4 regions of the Quatrionicoccus australiensis genome follow, and region 4 is predicted to be linked to each of the others. Evidence: riboswitches for the same ligand, from Rfam matches in the RefSeq annotation. Region 4 holds a riboswitch; each other region holds the start of a gene.

The links. Region 4 has a riboswitch for cobalamin ahead of cobT (nicotinate-nucleotide--dimethylbenzimidazole phosphoribosyltransferase). Riboswitches for the same ligand answer to the same signal wherever they lie in the genome.
Region 1: linked by a shared signal. The riboswitch ahead of KI612_RS11440 (ribonucleoside-diphosphate reductase subunit alpha) and the one ahead of cobT (nicotinate-nucleotide--dimethylbenzimidazole phosphoribosyltransferase) in region 4 are both predicted to bind cobalamin.
Region 2: linked by a shared signal. The riboswitch ahead of KI612_RS09590 (energy-coupling factor ABC transporter permease) and the one ahead of cobT (nicotinate-nucleotide--dimethylbenzimidazole phosphoribosyltransferase) in region 4 are both predicted to bind cobalamin.
Region 3: linked by a shared signal. The riboswitch ahead of KI612_RS19975 (TonB-dependent receptor) and the one ahead of cobT (nicotinate-nucleotide--dimethylbenzimidazole phosphoribosyltransferase) in region 4 are both predicted to bind cobalamin.

Annotation. Positions count from the first base shown of each region.
Region 1 covers NZ_CP075188.1:2,371,280-2,374,693, forward strand. Annotated here, with positions in the region: gene KI612_RS11440 (ribonucleoside-diphosphate reductase subunit alpha) at 1-2,074, opposite strand, end outside; cobalamin riboswitch at 2,236-2,435, opposite strand; gene KI612_RS11445 (PaaI family thioesterase) at 2,592-3,035, shown strand; gene KI612_RS11450 (3'-5' exonuclease family protein) at 3,098-3,414, shown strand, end outside.
Region 2 covers NZ_CP075188.1:1,996,370-1,999,783, reverse strand. Annotated here, with positions in the region: gene KI612_RS09605 (chaperone modulator CbpM) at 16-333, opposite strand; gene KI612_RS09600 (DnaJ C-terminal domain-containing protein) at 347-1,246, opposite strand; gene KI612_RS09595 (DUF302 domain-containing protein) at 1,360-1,800, opposite strand; cobalamin riboswitch at 1,927-2,147, shown strand; gene KI612_RS09590 (energy-coupling factor ABC transporter permease) at 2,291-2,968, shown strand; gene KI612_RS09585 (energy-coupling factor ABC transporter substrate-binding protein) at 2,965-3,354, shown strand; gene cbiQ (cobalt ECF transporter T component CbiQ) at 3,344-3,414, shown strand, end outside.
Region 3 covers NZ_CP075188.1:4,021,399-4,024,812, reverse strand. Annotated here, with positions in the region: gene KI612_RS19030 (TonB-dependent receptor domain-containing protein) at 1-513, opposite strand, end outside; partial or broken gene KI612_RS19975 (TonB-dependent receptor) at 640-1,083, opposite strand; cobalamin riboswitch at 1,186-1,392, opposite strand; gene KI612_RS19025 (hypothetical protein) at 1,508-1,705, shown strand; gene KI612_RS19020 (cell division protein ZapA) at 1,707-2,042, shown strand; RNA gene ssrS (6S RNA) at 2,077-2,256, shown strand; gene KI612_RS19010 (EVE domain-containing protein) at 2,311-2,793, shown strand; gene KI612_RS19005 (sulfite exporter TauE/SafE family protein) at 2,796-3,414, shown strand, end outside.
Region 4 covers NZ_CP075188.1:130,298-133,711, forward strand. Annotated here, with positions in the region: gene KI612_RS00620 (cobyric acid synthase) at 1-304, shown strand, start outside; gene cobU (bifunctional adenosylcobinamide kinase/adenosylcobinamide-phosphate guanylyltransferase) at 279-842, opposite strand; cobalamin riboswitch at 1,151-1,336, shown strand; gene cobT (nicotinate-nucleotide--dimethylbenzimidazole phosphoribosyltransferase) at 1,420-2,469, shown strand; gene KI612_RS00635 (adenosylcobinamide-GDP ribazoletransferase) at 2,469-3,230, shown strand; gene KI612_RS00640 (DUF938 domain-containing protein) at 3,287-3,414, shown strand, end outside.

The DNA of each region.
Region 1 (3,414 bases), 1.9 Mb from region 4:
AGCTGGAATAGCGGCCGCGCTCTCGCGCCAGTTCGCTGGAGGCCGAATAGGCGTGGTAGCAGACGGCTTCCATGGTCTGGTCGGCGAATTCCACCGCCGCGGTCGACGCGTAAGGCAGGCCGATTTCGTACAGGCAATCGGCAAAGCCCATGATACCGAGGCCGACCGGGCGATGCCGCAGGTTGGCGTTGCGCGCCTTGGGCGTCGCATAGAAATTGATGTCGACAACGTTGTCGAGCATGCGCAGCGCGGTGTTGATCGTGCGCGCCAGTTTGGCCTGGTCGAGCTGGCCGTCCTTGAGGTGCGCCAGCAGATTGACCGAACCGAGGTTGCAGACGGCGGTTTCCGAATCCGAAGTATTCAGCGTGATCTCGGTACAGAGGTTCGAGCTATGCACGACACCGACATGCTGCTGCGGCGAGCGCAGGTTGCAGGCATCCTTGAAGGTGATCCACGGATGGCCGGTCTCGAACAGCATGGTCAGCATCTTGCGCCACAGCTGCACGGCGGGGATTTTCTTGTGCAGCTTGAGTTGACCGCTGGCCGCCTGCGCTTCGTAGCCGAGGTAGGCGACCTCGAATTCGGCGCCGCACAATTCGTGCAAATCAGGCACGTCGACCGGTGAGAACAGCGTCCATTCAGCGTTTTCCATGACGCGCTGCATGAACAGGTCGGGAATCCAGTTGGCGGTGTTCATGTCGTGCGTGCGGCGGCGCTCGTCGCCGGTGTTCTTGCGCAGGTCGAGGAACTCCTCGATGTCGAGATGCCAGGTTTCGAGATAGGCACAGACCGCGCCCTTGCGCTTGCCGCCCTGGTTCACGGCGACTGCCGTGTCGTTGACTACCTTCAAAAAGGGAATCACGCCCTGGCTCTGCCCATTGGTACCCTTGATCCGGCTGCCCAGCGAACGCACCGGCGTCCAGTCGTTGCCCAGGCCGCCGGCGTATTTCTGCAGCAAGGCATTTTCCTTGATCGACTGGTAGATGCCCTCGAGATCGTCGGCGACGGTGGTCAGGTAGCACGACGACAGTTGCGAATGCAACGTGCCACTGTTGAACAGCGTCGGCGTCGAGCACATGAAATCGAAGCTGGAAATCAGGTCGTAGAACTCGATGGCGCGGGCTTCGCGGTCGATTTCGTTGAGCGCCAGGCCCATCGCGACACGCATGAAAAAAATCTGCGGCAGCTCGATGCGCCGCCCTTCGATGTGCAGGAAGTAGCGGTCGTACAGCGTCTGCAGGCCGAGATAGCCGAACTGCAGGTCGCGCTCGGGTTTCAGCGCAGCAGCAATGCGCGGCAGATCGTAGGTGGCGAGGCGCGAGTCGAGCAGTTCGGCGGCGATGCCCTGCTTGATGAAAACGGGCAGATATTCGGCGTTGACCGTTGCGAGCTCATCCAGCGTCACTGCCCGGCCGAGCACTTCACGCCCCAGGCTGGCCAGCAGCAGGCGGGCGGTGACCTGGTTGTAGGCCGGTTCGCGCTCGACCAGCGTGCGCGCGGCGAGGATCAGCGCCTGGTAGACGTCGGCCAGCGGCACGCCGTCGTAGAGATTCTTCAAGGCGCTTTCATAGATCGTCCTGGCCGACACCACGTCGCCGAGACCGAAGCAGGCGGCTTCGCAATTATTCAGCAGCAGCGCGCGATCGAGCGGCAGGCGCACGCCGTTGTCGAGCACGTGCAGTTCGGCAACGCTGACTTCCTCAAGCTGGCTGGCCGCCCGCTCGGCAGCGCGGCGTTCGCGGTAAAGCACGTAGGCGCGGGCAACATCGTGTTCGCCGGCGCGCATCAGCGCCAGTTCGACCTGGTCCTGGATGTCCTCGATATGCACCGTGCCGCCGTCCGGCGAGCGCCGGGTCAGCGAATTGACCACGGTCTGGGTCAGGCGGGCAACCAGTTCGCGGATGCGCGAGGACACCGCGCTCTGGCTGCCCTCGACGGCGAGAAAAGCCTTGCTCAGCGCAACCGCGATCTTGTCGGGATCGAAGGCGACGAGCGCGCCGTTGCGGCGGATGACCTGCAGGGCAGCTACCGCGAACTGATTAGCGGCAGAGAGAGACTGGACATTGGATTGCAAGGCGATTCTCCGTATCGGGGGGCGGAGAACCGAGTGCGCGGGCCGCTGGCGCAGGCCGACCGGTGCAACGGGAAGCATCCCGAACACGGCTCGACACAACGGACAAACGGCAAGAGACCACGCAAAAACCTCTCGTCAGGGACACCCCGCCCCAAAATCATGAAAAAGGACACATTGAGGCAGGTCTCCTGGCTCTCGGCTCAGCGCGTTTCACCTGCCTTCCCGGACGCATCCAGTGGCATGGGGTGGCGAAACGCTCGCCGATTACAGTTGCGGGGGCAGCCCCGGGATACAGGTCGAAGACCTGGCACCGGATTCCCTTTCAATCCCCTTGCGGGGAACCTTCAATGGACGGCAGTCTAAAGGGGGCGCGATGATGACGTCAAGCAAAAAACACTACATGCAGTAGATTCAACCAGACAAACCACTAAATACGGTAAGCAAGCCAAGCTTGACGTATACGTCAACGCCACTCTAAAGTGAGTCCGGCCCAAGACCAAAAAAACGGAGACAAACCATGGCGCACATTGCCAACCCCGACTTCAAGACCAGCGTCGCCGCCAGCTTTGCCAGGCAAAACGCGATGCAGCTGATTCGCGCCAGCCTGCCGCTGATCGAACACGGCCGTACGGAAATCCACATCCCGCACTGGGCAGGCGTCGAGCAGCAACATGGCTACGTCCATGGCGGCGTGGTCGGCATGATTGCCGACTCGGCGGCGGGCTACGCGGCAATGACCGTGGTACCGGCCAGCGCCTCGGTACTGACCGTCGAATACAAGATGAACCTGGTCGCTCCCGCCGATGGCGAGACCCTCGTTGCCCGCGGCGAGGTGGTCCGGCCGGGACGCACGCTGATCGTGACCAAGGCCGAGGTCTATGCCTGCAAGGACGGCAAGGAAACGCTGTGCGCCATCATGCAGCAGACGATCATGGTGATGCACGGCAAGAGCGAGAAGTAAGCAACAGCGGGCTTGCCCGTTCTGGCGGTATCATCGCGGCCTGTCCCGATTTCCGCCCCGCCATGCACCGCAAACCCCTCGCCTTCGTCGACCTCGAAACCACCGGTGCCACCGCCGCCTTTGACCGCATCACCGAAATCGGCATCGTCGAGGTCGATGCCGACGGTTCCGTGCGTGAGTGGCAGCAGCTGGTCAATCCCGGCGTGTCGATTTCGCCCTTCATCGAGCAGTTGACCGGTATCAGCAATGCCATGGTGGCGACGGCGCCGCCGTTTGAGGATGTCGCCGCCGAGGCGCTGCAACGCCTGCAGGGGCGGCTGTTCATCGCGCACAATGCGCGCTTCGACTATGGCTTCCTGAAAACCGAGTTCAAGCGCCT
Region 2 (3,414 bases), 1.9 Mb from region 4:
CAGGTCAAATGCAGATCAGCGCACGCCGGGATGACGCAGGACATCGAGTTCGGCCTGCAACTCGCCGATGCGCCGGATCAGCGTCAGGGCGAGCGCCACGCCGTGATGATCGAGCTGAAAATCGTCGCGCAGGCGCCTGGCGCGCTTGACGGTCAACACCTGGCAAAGCTGAAAAACCAACGTTCCGGCCGGTCGACCGCTGGGCACGATGACACCGATGTCGACCAGGTCGTTCACCTCGCCGATCGACAATCCGGAGACTTCGGCCAGATGTTCGATATCGCAGACCGCCGTATCGTTCAGCCAGACCGCTTCGCTCAATTGCCTGCTCATGCCGCTGCTCCCGTCAGGAAATGCCGTCTTGGATTGAAATCGGAATTCGCCGCCAGCTGTTCGAACAACACCTGCTCGCGCGGGCCAAGCGCACCGGCGCTGCCATCCGCCGCACGCAGGCCGCGCCCGGCGAGGCGCAGCTTTTGCCCGGCCTGCGTGCCGGCCTTGATCTTGAGTTCAACCACCCCGCCCGCGTCGGAACCTGGACGGTCGCCCCGAGCACGGCCTCCCATGGCGTCAGCGGCAGGTCGAGGTAAAGATCGCGGCCGCTGACCCGGTAGAGCGGATGCGCCTGTACCGCCAGCGCCACGTAAAGATCGCCGGCCCGACCGCCATTGAAGCCGCTGCCGCCCTTACCGGCCAGACGCAGGCCCTTGCCGGCCAGACGCAGGCGCTGGCCGTCGGCAGCGCCGAGCGGAATGCTGATGCGAAACGTCCGGTCGACACGGTGGGCCAGGCCATTCTTGTCGTACTCCGGCAATTCGGCGCGCACCTCGATTTCACCGCCGCGAAAGAGCTGTTCGAGCGAAACATGCGCCGCCACTTCGTAATCCTGACCGGCAACCGGTGCCGGCTGGCGCTGCCGCCCGGAACGGCTGAAGGCGGCAAAGATGTCGGCCAGATCGACATCGTCAAAGCCGGCGGCATCGGTCTTGTTACGCTGCTGCCAGTCCGGCGGCGTGAATTGCTCGCCGCTCGGGCGGCTACCCAGGTTGTCATAAGCCTGCCGCTTTTCCGGGTCTTTCAGCGTCGCGTAGACCTCGGCCAGTGCCTTGAATTTTTCCTCACCCGCCGGGTCCTTCGACACATCGAGGTGATACTGGTGGGCAAGCTTGCGATAAGCCTTCTTGATCGCCTCGGCGCTCGCCGTACGTTCAAGGCCCATGGCCTGGTAGTAATCCCTGAATTTCATTGGCCTGCCTGCTGAGAGCGCCGGTCAAAACGGCATGCGCCATTCTCTCCGGCGATCAGCAGCGGCTCCGTGTGCCGGCACACATACGCCGGCGCTGCGGGGGTAAAACGAGACTAGCGCACCGCCTCGGCGACAACCCCTGTGAGCAGTTCATTGACCAGCGGCGCCGCCTTGCCCTGTGGCCGGCGGTAGCTCAGCCAGACCTTGCCGGCTTCGCCCGGCAGCGTGTAGATGGAAAGCGCGAACGGACACATCACGATGTTGTGCGGATCGAGTTCCATCATCTTCCGCGACAGGCCGGCCGAGCAGAATTCGATGATCTCGGCCTCGTCGAATATCTTGCGGCCGGCACCGATATCGGCACCGGTACGCGCCAGCATGTCGGCGATGTGCGAGGTGTAGTTGATGACCAGGCCACGGTTCTCGATGGCCATCACCACGGTCTCCTTGACGTCGGCAAAACTGCCCGTCACCTGCTGCCGGCTGACCCAGTCGTCGGCCTGTACCAGTGCGGTGTTGAGAAGGCAGATCAGGCTGATCAGCAGGCGACGCATGGCTAACTCCATAAGAAAAATCGAATGCTCGATTGTAAGAGGCAAGCCGGAAAATATCCTTATCGCCTGACGCCGGTCCGGATGGCGGCAAAAACAAAAAGTTGTCCGGCATCCGGTTTTCGTGACTATAATCCGCGCCATTCGGGTATCCCGGTTTGCAAGCGCAGGCCGGGATGAAACGGGAAGCCGGTGAAGAAGACGTTGCCCAGCAACGTTCCTCCATTCCGGCACAGCCCCCGCTGCTGTAAGCCAGACGACTCCACCCCACGCCACTGTGCATTGCATGGGAAGGTTGGTGGAGAAGGATGAAGGCGAGTCAGAAGACCGGCCCGATGCTTGTGTCGCACCATTCTCCGGGGTTCTGGGAAGGGTCTGAAGATTCGCCGTTGCTGCGTCCTGCGTGCCCGTGCACCCATGGTCCCAATCCGGCCTGTCCTCCGATCTCACCTGTCATACCCCGGCGTTTTAATTTAGCTTCGGGGATGAAGTCATGCACATCATGGAAGGTTTCCTGCCGCCGGCGCACGCCCTCGGCTGGAGTCTGGCTGCCCTGCCCTTCGTGGCACTCGGCGTGCGTTCGCTGCGCCGGCAACTGCAGGCGCAGCCGGAACAGCGCATGCTGCTCGGCGTCGCCGCCGCCTTTTCCTTCACGCTGTCGGCGCTGAAACTGCCGTCGGTGACCGGCAGTTGCTCGCACCCGACCGGCGTCGGCCTCGGCGCGCTGTTGTTCGGGCCGGCGGCGATGGTGCCGGTCGGCCTCGTTGTTCTGCTCTTTCAGGCCCTGCTGCTGGCACACGGCGGGCTGACCACGCTCGGCGCCAATCTGTTCTCGATGGCCATCGTCGGGCCTTTCGTCGCCGCCGGCCTGTTCCGCGCCGGCCGCGCCCTCGCCCTGCCGCTTTCCGCCTGCGTCTTTACCGCCGCCGCGCTCGGCGACCTGGCGACCTACGTAACGACAGCGATCCAGCTCGCCTGGGCCTTTCCCGATCCGGCCGGCGGCTTTGCCGGCTCGTTTGCCAAGTTCGGCGCCATTTTCGCGATCACCCAGATCCCGCTGGCGATCAGCGAGGGCCTGCTCACCGTGCTCGTGGTCAATGCGCTGCGCCGATTCAATGCCGAAGAGCTGCAAAAACTACCGCTGTTCGGTCAACGCGAGGTCAAGGCATGAAACTGCGCAACTTGCTGATTCTGGCTGCCGTCGTGCTGTTGACCGTGCTGCCGCTGTGGCTCGCCGCGCCGCCGGCAATCGGTCCGGACGGCGTCCCCGGCGAAGCTTTCGGCGGCGCCGACAACAAGGCGCAAGAAGCGATCAGCGAGATTGCGCCGGGTTACCGGCCGTGGTTTTCGCCGCTGCTCGAACCGGCGAGCGGCGAAATCGCCTCGCTGCTCTTCGCCTTGCAGGCAGCACTTGGCGCCGGCTTCATCGGCTATTGGCTGGGCGCTTCGGTGACGCGCGAACGCCTGCGCCGGGAAATGAACGAGAAAGCGGCCGGGCAAGAGGCCGCGCCGCCGGCAAGCAACCTATCCGGGAAAAACACAGCGCATGCTGATTGAACGCGCCGCCTACGGCAATCGCTGGCGCACTGTAAGCCCTGCCGCCAAGGGCCTGTTCGC
Region 3 (3,414 bases), 280 kb from region 4:
GATGGTAACCGTCTTGGTGATCGGAGCATGATCGCCGGCGGATTTGTCAGAGGTCAGTTCGCCATCGTAGTAGTCGAAGCCGAAGGTGGTCTTGCTGTTCAGGCCGGCCAGACCGTGATCCCATTGCAGACGCGGCGTGAACGAGACAGTGTTGGTCTTGCGGCGGTCGAAGGAACCCCAATCGGAAATCCAGGATGTGTTGTCGACCTCCGTGTAGCCGAGTTCGGCGGCGAAGCTCAAGCTATCAGCGAGACGCCAGGTAATGCCGGGACGGACGAAGGCGGTGCGACGTTCGGCGTAGCTGTCGTTGGTGGCTGCCTGGCGCGGATCATTTTCATATTGCGCCTTGCTCAACGAGCCGGGCAGGCCGATATCCAGTGCTGACCAGCCAATATCGACGAAAGCTTCACCGCGGTCGAAGCGCATGCCCAGGCGGCCAGAAAGATTGTTGCGTTCCTGCTTGTTGTTCTTCCGCCAGCCGTCTGTTGCCTGATGGTTGACGGCGAGGGCCAGGTCGAATTTGTCGACTTGTCTGGCGATACTGGCCGATAGCTGGCGGCCATTGTCGCTGCCGAGACCGGCTTGAATGCTGGCGCCGTCACGCTGCTTGCCGGTGATGATATTGATTACGCCACCGACCGCGTTGTCGCCGTAAAGGATGGCGGCGCTGCCGCTGACAATTTCGATGCGTTCGACGCTGTCGAGCGGAATGAGGCCCCAATCGACGTTTGAGGTATCAAGCGGATTCAGGCGCAGGCCGTTGAGCAGGACCAGGGTGCGCTGGGCGGCACCTTCACCAAAGCCACGCATGTCGATTGAAGTGTCGGCGCCAATTGAGCCGTATAGCGGTGTGACCTGCAGGCCGGCGTTGTAGCGCAGGACATCGGGCAGCGTCTGGGCGCCGGAGTCGCGGATGTCCTCGCGGGTAATGGTCGTTACGTTCGATGCCGTGGCTAGCGAGGAGTCGCTGAAACGGCTCGCGGTGACGACCACGTCGTCGAGGAGTGCCAATTGCTGGGCAGCGGCAGGAATGGCAAAAAGAGCGGGCAGCAGCACCGCCAAAGGCTTGAGACGTGAATTCATGATTTCCCTTTCCCGACAGGCGTCCCCGCACGTCGGAACAGCATTGAAAAGGAAGTGTGGGGAGTGAATTCAGGTCGGGGACCGGCACCACCGCCCCGTGGCACTTCCGTTGGTGTCCAGGCCGGTATCCGGGCTTGCAAGTCTTGACGCGTCGCCTTCCCAGGTTTGCACCCAGTGGCCTGATGACGCGCCCGCACTTGCTTACCGTTGCGGGGGCAGCAGCGGAATGGTCTCGATGGAGACGCACCGCTTTCCCGTTTAACTGCGCTTGGAGATTCCGTACGCAGCACCTGTAACGGCGCGCATTCTACCTTGTGACGTATTGCTGCGCAGCAAAAATTACAGTTTGTCCTTCTACAAACTACTTTGAGAATAAAGGCTTAGTCCTTGACCATGCGGGCTTTTAACATTTATAGTCCGGGCCATGAATAGCGAACTCGAAGCACTCGAAGGCAAGGTTGAACAGGTCGTTGCCCTGGTTCAGCAGTTGCGTGCCGAGAACGAAGTACTGAAGAACCAGATGGCTGCGGCCGAGGTCGAGCGCCTGCATTTGCGCCAGACCATGGCGGCGGCGCGCGAACGCCTCGAAGGCCTGGTCGACAAGCTGCCCGAGGATGTCTGAGATGAGCGCCGAGACCAATTTCCTTGATGTCAAGATCATGGGCCGCGAATATCGCGTGGCCTGCACCGCCGAGGAGCGCGATGCGCTGTTGCTGGCGGTCGATCTGGTCGACGGCAAGATGCGCGAAATCGCCCAGCGCACCAAGAGCACCATTGCCGAGCGTGTTGCCGTCATGGCCGCGCTGAACATCGCGCACGAGCTGCTTTCCGGGGATTCCCGCAGTGGCGAAAAAAGCTTTGCGGAAGCGGTTGATACTTCCGAAGCAAAGCGTAGAATCGACGACATGGGAGCACGGATAGACACCGTGCTGGCGCCCCAGCAGCAACTGGATCTCTGATCAATTCCTGCTGATCCCGGCGCTATCCGCCGAGTGTCCCCTGCGGTGTTTGTTAAGGCCATATATTCCTTGAACCAATGCTAATTGGCATCGGTTGCGGACCGTCAATCCGCTGTTGTGCGTGCTCTTCGTCGAGCGTGCCTGATGCGGAAGGAACGTAGCCACTCTGGACTCAGGTTCAGGATGCCGGCCTGACGGCACTTGCGGGGGCCAATCTTCAACGGGTGGCAGAGTTTCTGCCACCCGTTTTCATTTCCGAAATCGCGACATGAACTACTGGTTGATGAAATCCGAGCCTGACGAGGTGTCGATCGACGATCTCGCTGCAGCACCCGACCGGACGGTGCCATGGTTCGGCGTTCGCAACTACCAGGCGCGCAATTTCATGCGCGACGCGATGCAGGTCGGCGACCTCGCCTTCTTCTATCATTCCGGCTGTGCCGAGCCGGGCATCGCCGGCATTTGCGAGGTGTGTTCCGGGCCCTATCCGGATGCCACGCAGTTCGCGCCGCAAAGCCCGTATTTCGATCCCAAGTCGCCCCCGGATAATCCGCGCTGGCTGTTGCGCGATGTTCGGTTTGTCAGCAAAACGCGTTTTGTTCCGCTCGCAGAACTGCGCCAGCATCCTGAACTTGCCGGCATGCGCCTGCTGGCGCGCGGCAATCGTTTGTCGATAACGCCGGTGACAGGAGATGAATGGGATTTCATCGTCGGGCAGTTGCTCGCTATCACCCAATTGAAAAGGTCTTGAGAATGGCTATTGAGTGGTTGATTGCCTATTTGTTGCTGGGTGCCCTGGTCGGGATTTTTGCCGGCTTGCTCGGGGTGGGCGGTGGCGGCATCATGGTGCCCCTGCTGACGGCGATGTTTGCCGCCCAGGGGGTGGGCAGCGAGCATCTGGTTCATCTGGCGCTCGGTACCTCGATGGCGGCCATCGTCCTGACTTCGATTTCGAGTCTGCGCGCCCATCATGCGCATGGTGCGGTACGCTGGGACATCGTCAGGGCGATTGCGCCGGGCGTCCTGCTCGGCACCTTTGCCGGGACTTTTGTCGCTTCACGCGTGCCGACGCAGCCGCTGGCCATTTTCTTTGCCTGCTTCATGGCTTACGTGTCGCTGCAGATGATCCTCAACGTCAAGCCGAAGCCTTCTCGCAACCTGCCCGGTGCCGCCGGCATGGCGGGCGTCGGCGCGGGCATCGGCATCATTTCGGCGCTGGTGGCGATCGGCGGCGGCTCGCTGTCGGTGCCCTTCATGACCTGGTGCAACGTCAAGATGCAGAACGCAATCGGCACCTCCGCGGCAATCGGCCTGCCGATCGCGCTGTCCGGGGCGTTGGGCTATCTGATCAACGGTTGGGGCAGTGCCGGTT
Region 4 (3,414 bases):
GACGGGCTACGAAATCCATCTTGGCGTCACGGCCGGCGCCGGTCTGGCTGCGGCGGCAGTCGAGCTCGATGACGGCCGGCAGGATGGCGCCGTTTCGGCCGATGGTCAGATTTTCGCCACCTATTGTCATGGCGTTTTCGATCATCCCGAGGCGTTGACCGCCTTGCTTGCCTGGGCTGGCATGGTCGAGAGCGAACAGGTCGATTTCGCGGCGCGCCGCGAGGCCGATCTCGATCGCCTCGCCGATTCGGTCGAGGCGGCGCTCGACTGGGACAAGCTCAGGCCTTTGTTGCCGGGGATTTAAGGGGCAGCGGCAAGCCGGCGGCGACCAGCGTCACCTGGTCGCAAAGTGCCGCGACGCGCTGGTTGAGGCGGCCCTGCTCGTCGGCAAAGAGGCGCGACACCGGGTGCATGGGCACGATGCCCCAGCCGACTTCGTTGGAAACGAGAATGATGCGGCCGGGCAATTGCGGCAGCAGGTCGAGCAGGGCCTGCGTTTCGGCGTTGAACAGCGGGCAGTCGATGGCGGTGCCGGCCTCGGCCTGGGTTGCCGCCTGGCCGGCAAAAAGCAGGTTGGACAGCCACAGGGTCAGACAATCGACCAGGATGCAGGTGTCCGAGGCTGCCAGCTCACGCAATTTGGCGGCGAGGTGCAGGGTTTCTTCGGCGCAGCCCCAGTCGACCGGTCGACGCTCGCGGTGATGCGCGATGCGCCGGCTCATCTCGCCGTCTCGCGCTTCCGCCGTCGCCAGGTAAACGACGCGCAGGCCGGATTCCGCCGCCCGCTTTTCGGCGAGCAGGCTCTTGCCCGAACGGGCGCCGCCAAAGATCAGTTCTTTCATCCTTGAAACCTCAGTTGGACGAGGCTGTTGGTGCGTTTGGGCGGGATGGCCGGCGCGAAGCGACGATATGGTCCCGGCGCAGCAGGGATCGGTATCCCTTGCGGACGCGGCAGGCTCATGCCTGCAAGGAGGAGCGACAAAGTCGGGCGCCCGACCAGGCGTGCCAGCGGCCGCGTAGCGCTTTCACCTTTTGGGTTAATCACCTCGAAGGCATGGAAGTCAGTGTTCATGCGGTTGGTCACAGATGGATAAGCGGTCAACTGGGGTTTCAAGGATCAGCCGGCACTTTAGGTGATTGCACGGCGTCCCGGCAAGCCGGATAATCCGCCCCGATCCGATGAAACGGAACCCGGTGCGAATCCGGGGCGGGCCCGCCGCTGTAACCGGGGACGACTGCCGCACGATGCCACTGCATGGGGAAACAGACCCGGCGGGAAGGCGCGGCATTCGGCCGATCCGGAAGCCAGAAGACGTATCGGATTGTTCGGGCCGGAAACCTGTGGACAGGGTTTCGTCGTTGCGTTCGCAAGAGCGCGGCGGCGAGGCCCTTTTTGCTTTTTCGAACAGGAAGAATCGGATGCATTCAAAATTCAACATCAGCGCCCCGGATCAGGGGCTGGCCGCTGCCCTGCAGCACAAGATCGACCAGAAGACCAAGCCGCGCGGCGCGCTCGGTCAACTCGAAACGGTGGCCAAAAAGGTCGGCCTGATCCAGCAGCGCCTCGACCCGGAATTCGGCCAGCCCTACATGCTGGTCTTTGCCGGCGACCACGGCGCGGCCAGGGCTGGTGTCTCGGCCTACCCGCAGGACGTGACCTGGCAGATGGTCGAGAATTTCCTTGCCGGCGGTGCCGCGATCAATGCCTTTGCGCGTCAGAACGACCTGCATCTGGCGATCATCGACGCCGGCGTCGCGCATGACTTCGGCAAGCGCCCCGGCCTGATCAACGCCAAGGTAGCGTCCGGCACCGCCAATTACCTGGAAGAACCGGCGATGAGCGCCGAACAATGCGCCACCGCGATCGAGCGCGGCGGCGAGTTCTGCCGCAACCTGTCGCTGAACGGTTGCAACCTGGTTGGTTTCGGCGAAATGGGCATCGGCAATACGGCGGCCGCGTCCCTGATCACGCATTGCCTGACCGGCGCCACGCTGGCCGATTGCGTCGGGCGTGGCACCGGCCTCGACGATGCCGGTCTGGCGCGCAAGCAGGGCTTGCTCGAACAGGCCTTGCAGCGCTACCGCGCCGCCGGTGGCGACAACGATCCGGCGCGCGTGCTCGCCGAATTCGGCGGCTTCGAGATCGCCATGATGGTCGGCGCCATGCTCGGCGCGGCGGAAGCGAAGATGACCATGCTGATCGACGGTTTCATCGTCGGCGCCGCGGCGCTGACTGCGATTCGTCTGGTGCCGGCGGTCGCCGATTACTGCGTCTTCTGCCACCGCTCGGCCGAACCGGGCCACGCGGCGCAACTGCAGGCGCTGGGCGCCGAACCGCTGCTCGACCTTGGTTTGCGCCTGGGCGAAGGCACCGGTGCCGCCCTGGCCTATCCGCTGGTGCTGGCCGCAGTCAATTTCCTCAATGAAATGGCCAGCTTCGAATCGGCCGGTGTGTCGGATAAAGACTGATGCTGCGCCGCGAGCTGGAGTATTTCTTCGGCGCCATCCGCTTCTTCACACGCTTGCCGGTGCCGGCCTGGGTCGGACATTCGGCGGAAGCGCTGAACCGCTCGGCGCGCTGGTTCCCGGCGGTCGGCCTGGTGATCGGCGGGATCGGCGCGCTGGTCTATCTCGCGGCACTGCAACTCTGGCCGCAGCCGGTCGCCGTGCTGTTGTCGATGGTCGCAACGCTCCATGCCACCGGCGCCTTCCACGAGGACGGTCTCGCCGACACCGTGGATGGCCTGGGTGGCGGCTGGGACAAGGCGCGCATCCTCGAGATCATGAAGGACTCGCGGGTCGGCAGTTACGGCGTGGTCGCCACGGTGCTGGCCCTGCTCGGCAAATTCACGCTGCTTGCGGCGCTCGACAGCACGCTGGTGCCGTGGGCGCTGCTTGCCGGTCATGTGCTGTCGCGCTTTTGTGCAGTCACGCTGCTGGCGGGTATGGATTACGTGCGCGAAGACCTGCAGTCCAAGGCCAAACCGCTGGCGACGCGACTGTCCATCGGTCAACTGCTGTTTTCATGGCTTTTTGTGCTGACGGCGCTGGCCGGCTTGCCCATCGCAAAGGCCGTGGCCGGCTGCGCGTTGGCGGCATTGGGCACCGTCTGGCTGGCTGCCAAGTTCAAGCGCTGGCTGGGCGGCTATACCGGCGATTGCCTGGGAGCGACGCAGCAAGTTGCCGAAATCGCTTTCTACCTCGGCTTGCTCGCCCAGTTGCCCGGGTAAATTTGCCGCCTGCGCCGGCTTGGCCGATCATGGCGATTCATCGATCCGGGAGCACCATGGAAAAGCCGATCGCCCCTTCCTGCGAGAAGAATCGCGAACCCATCCTCGAGGTGCTGCGCGAGCATTTCGCCGACCGCCGCCATGTGCTGGAAATCGGCAGCGGCACCGGGCAGCATGCGATCTT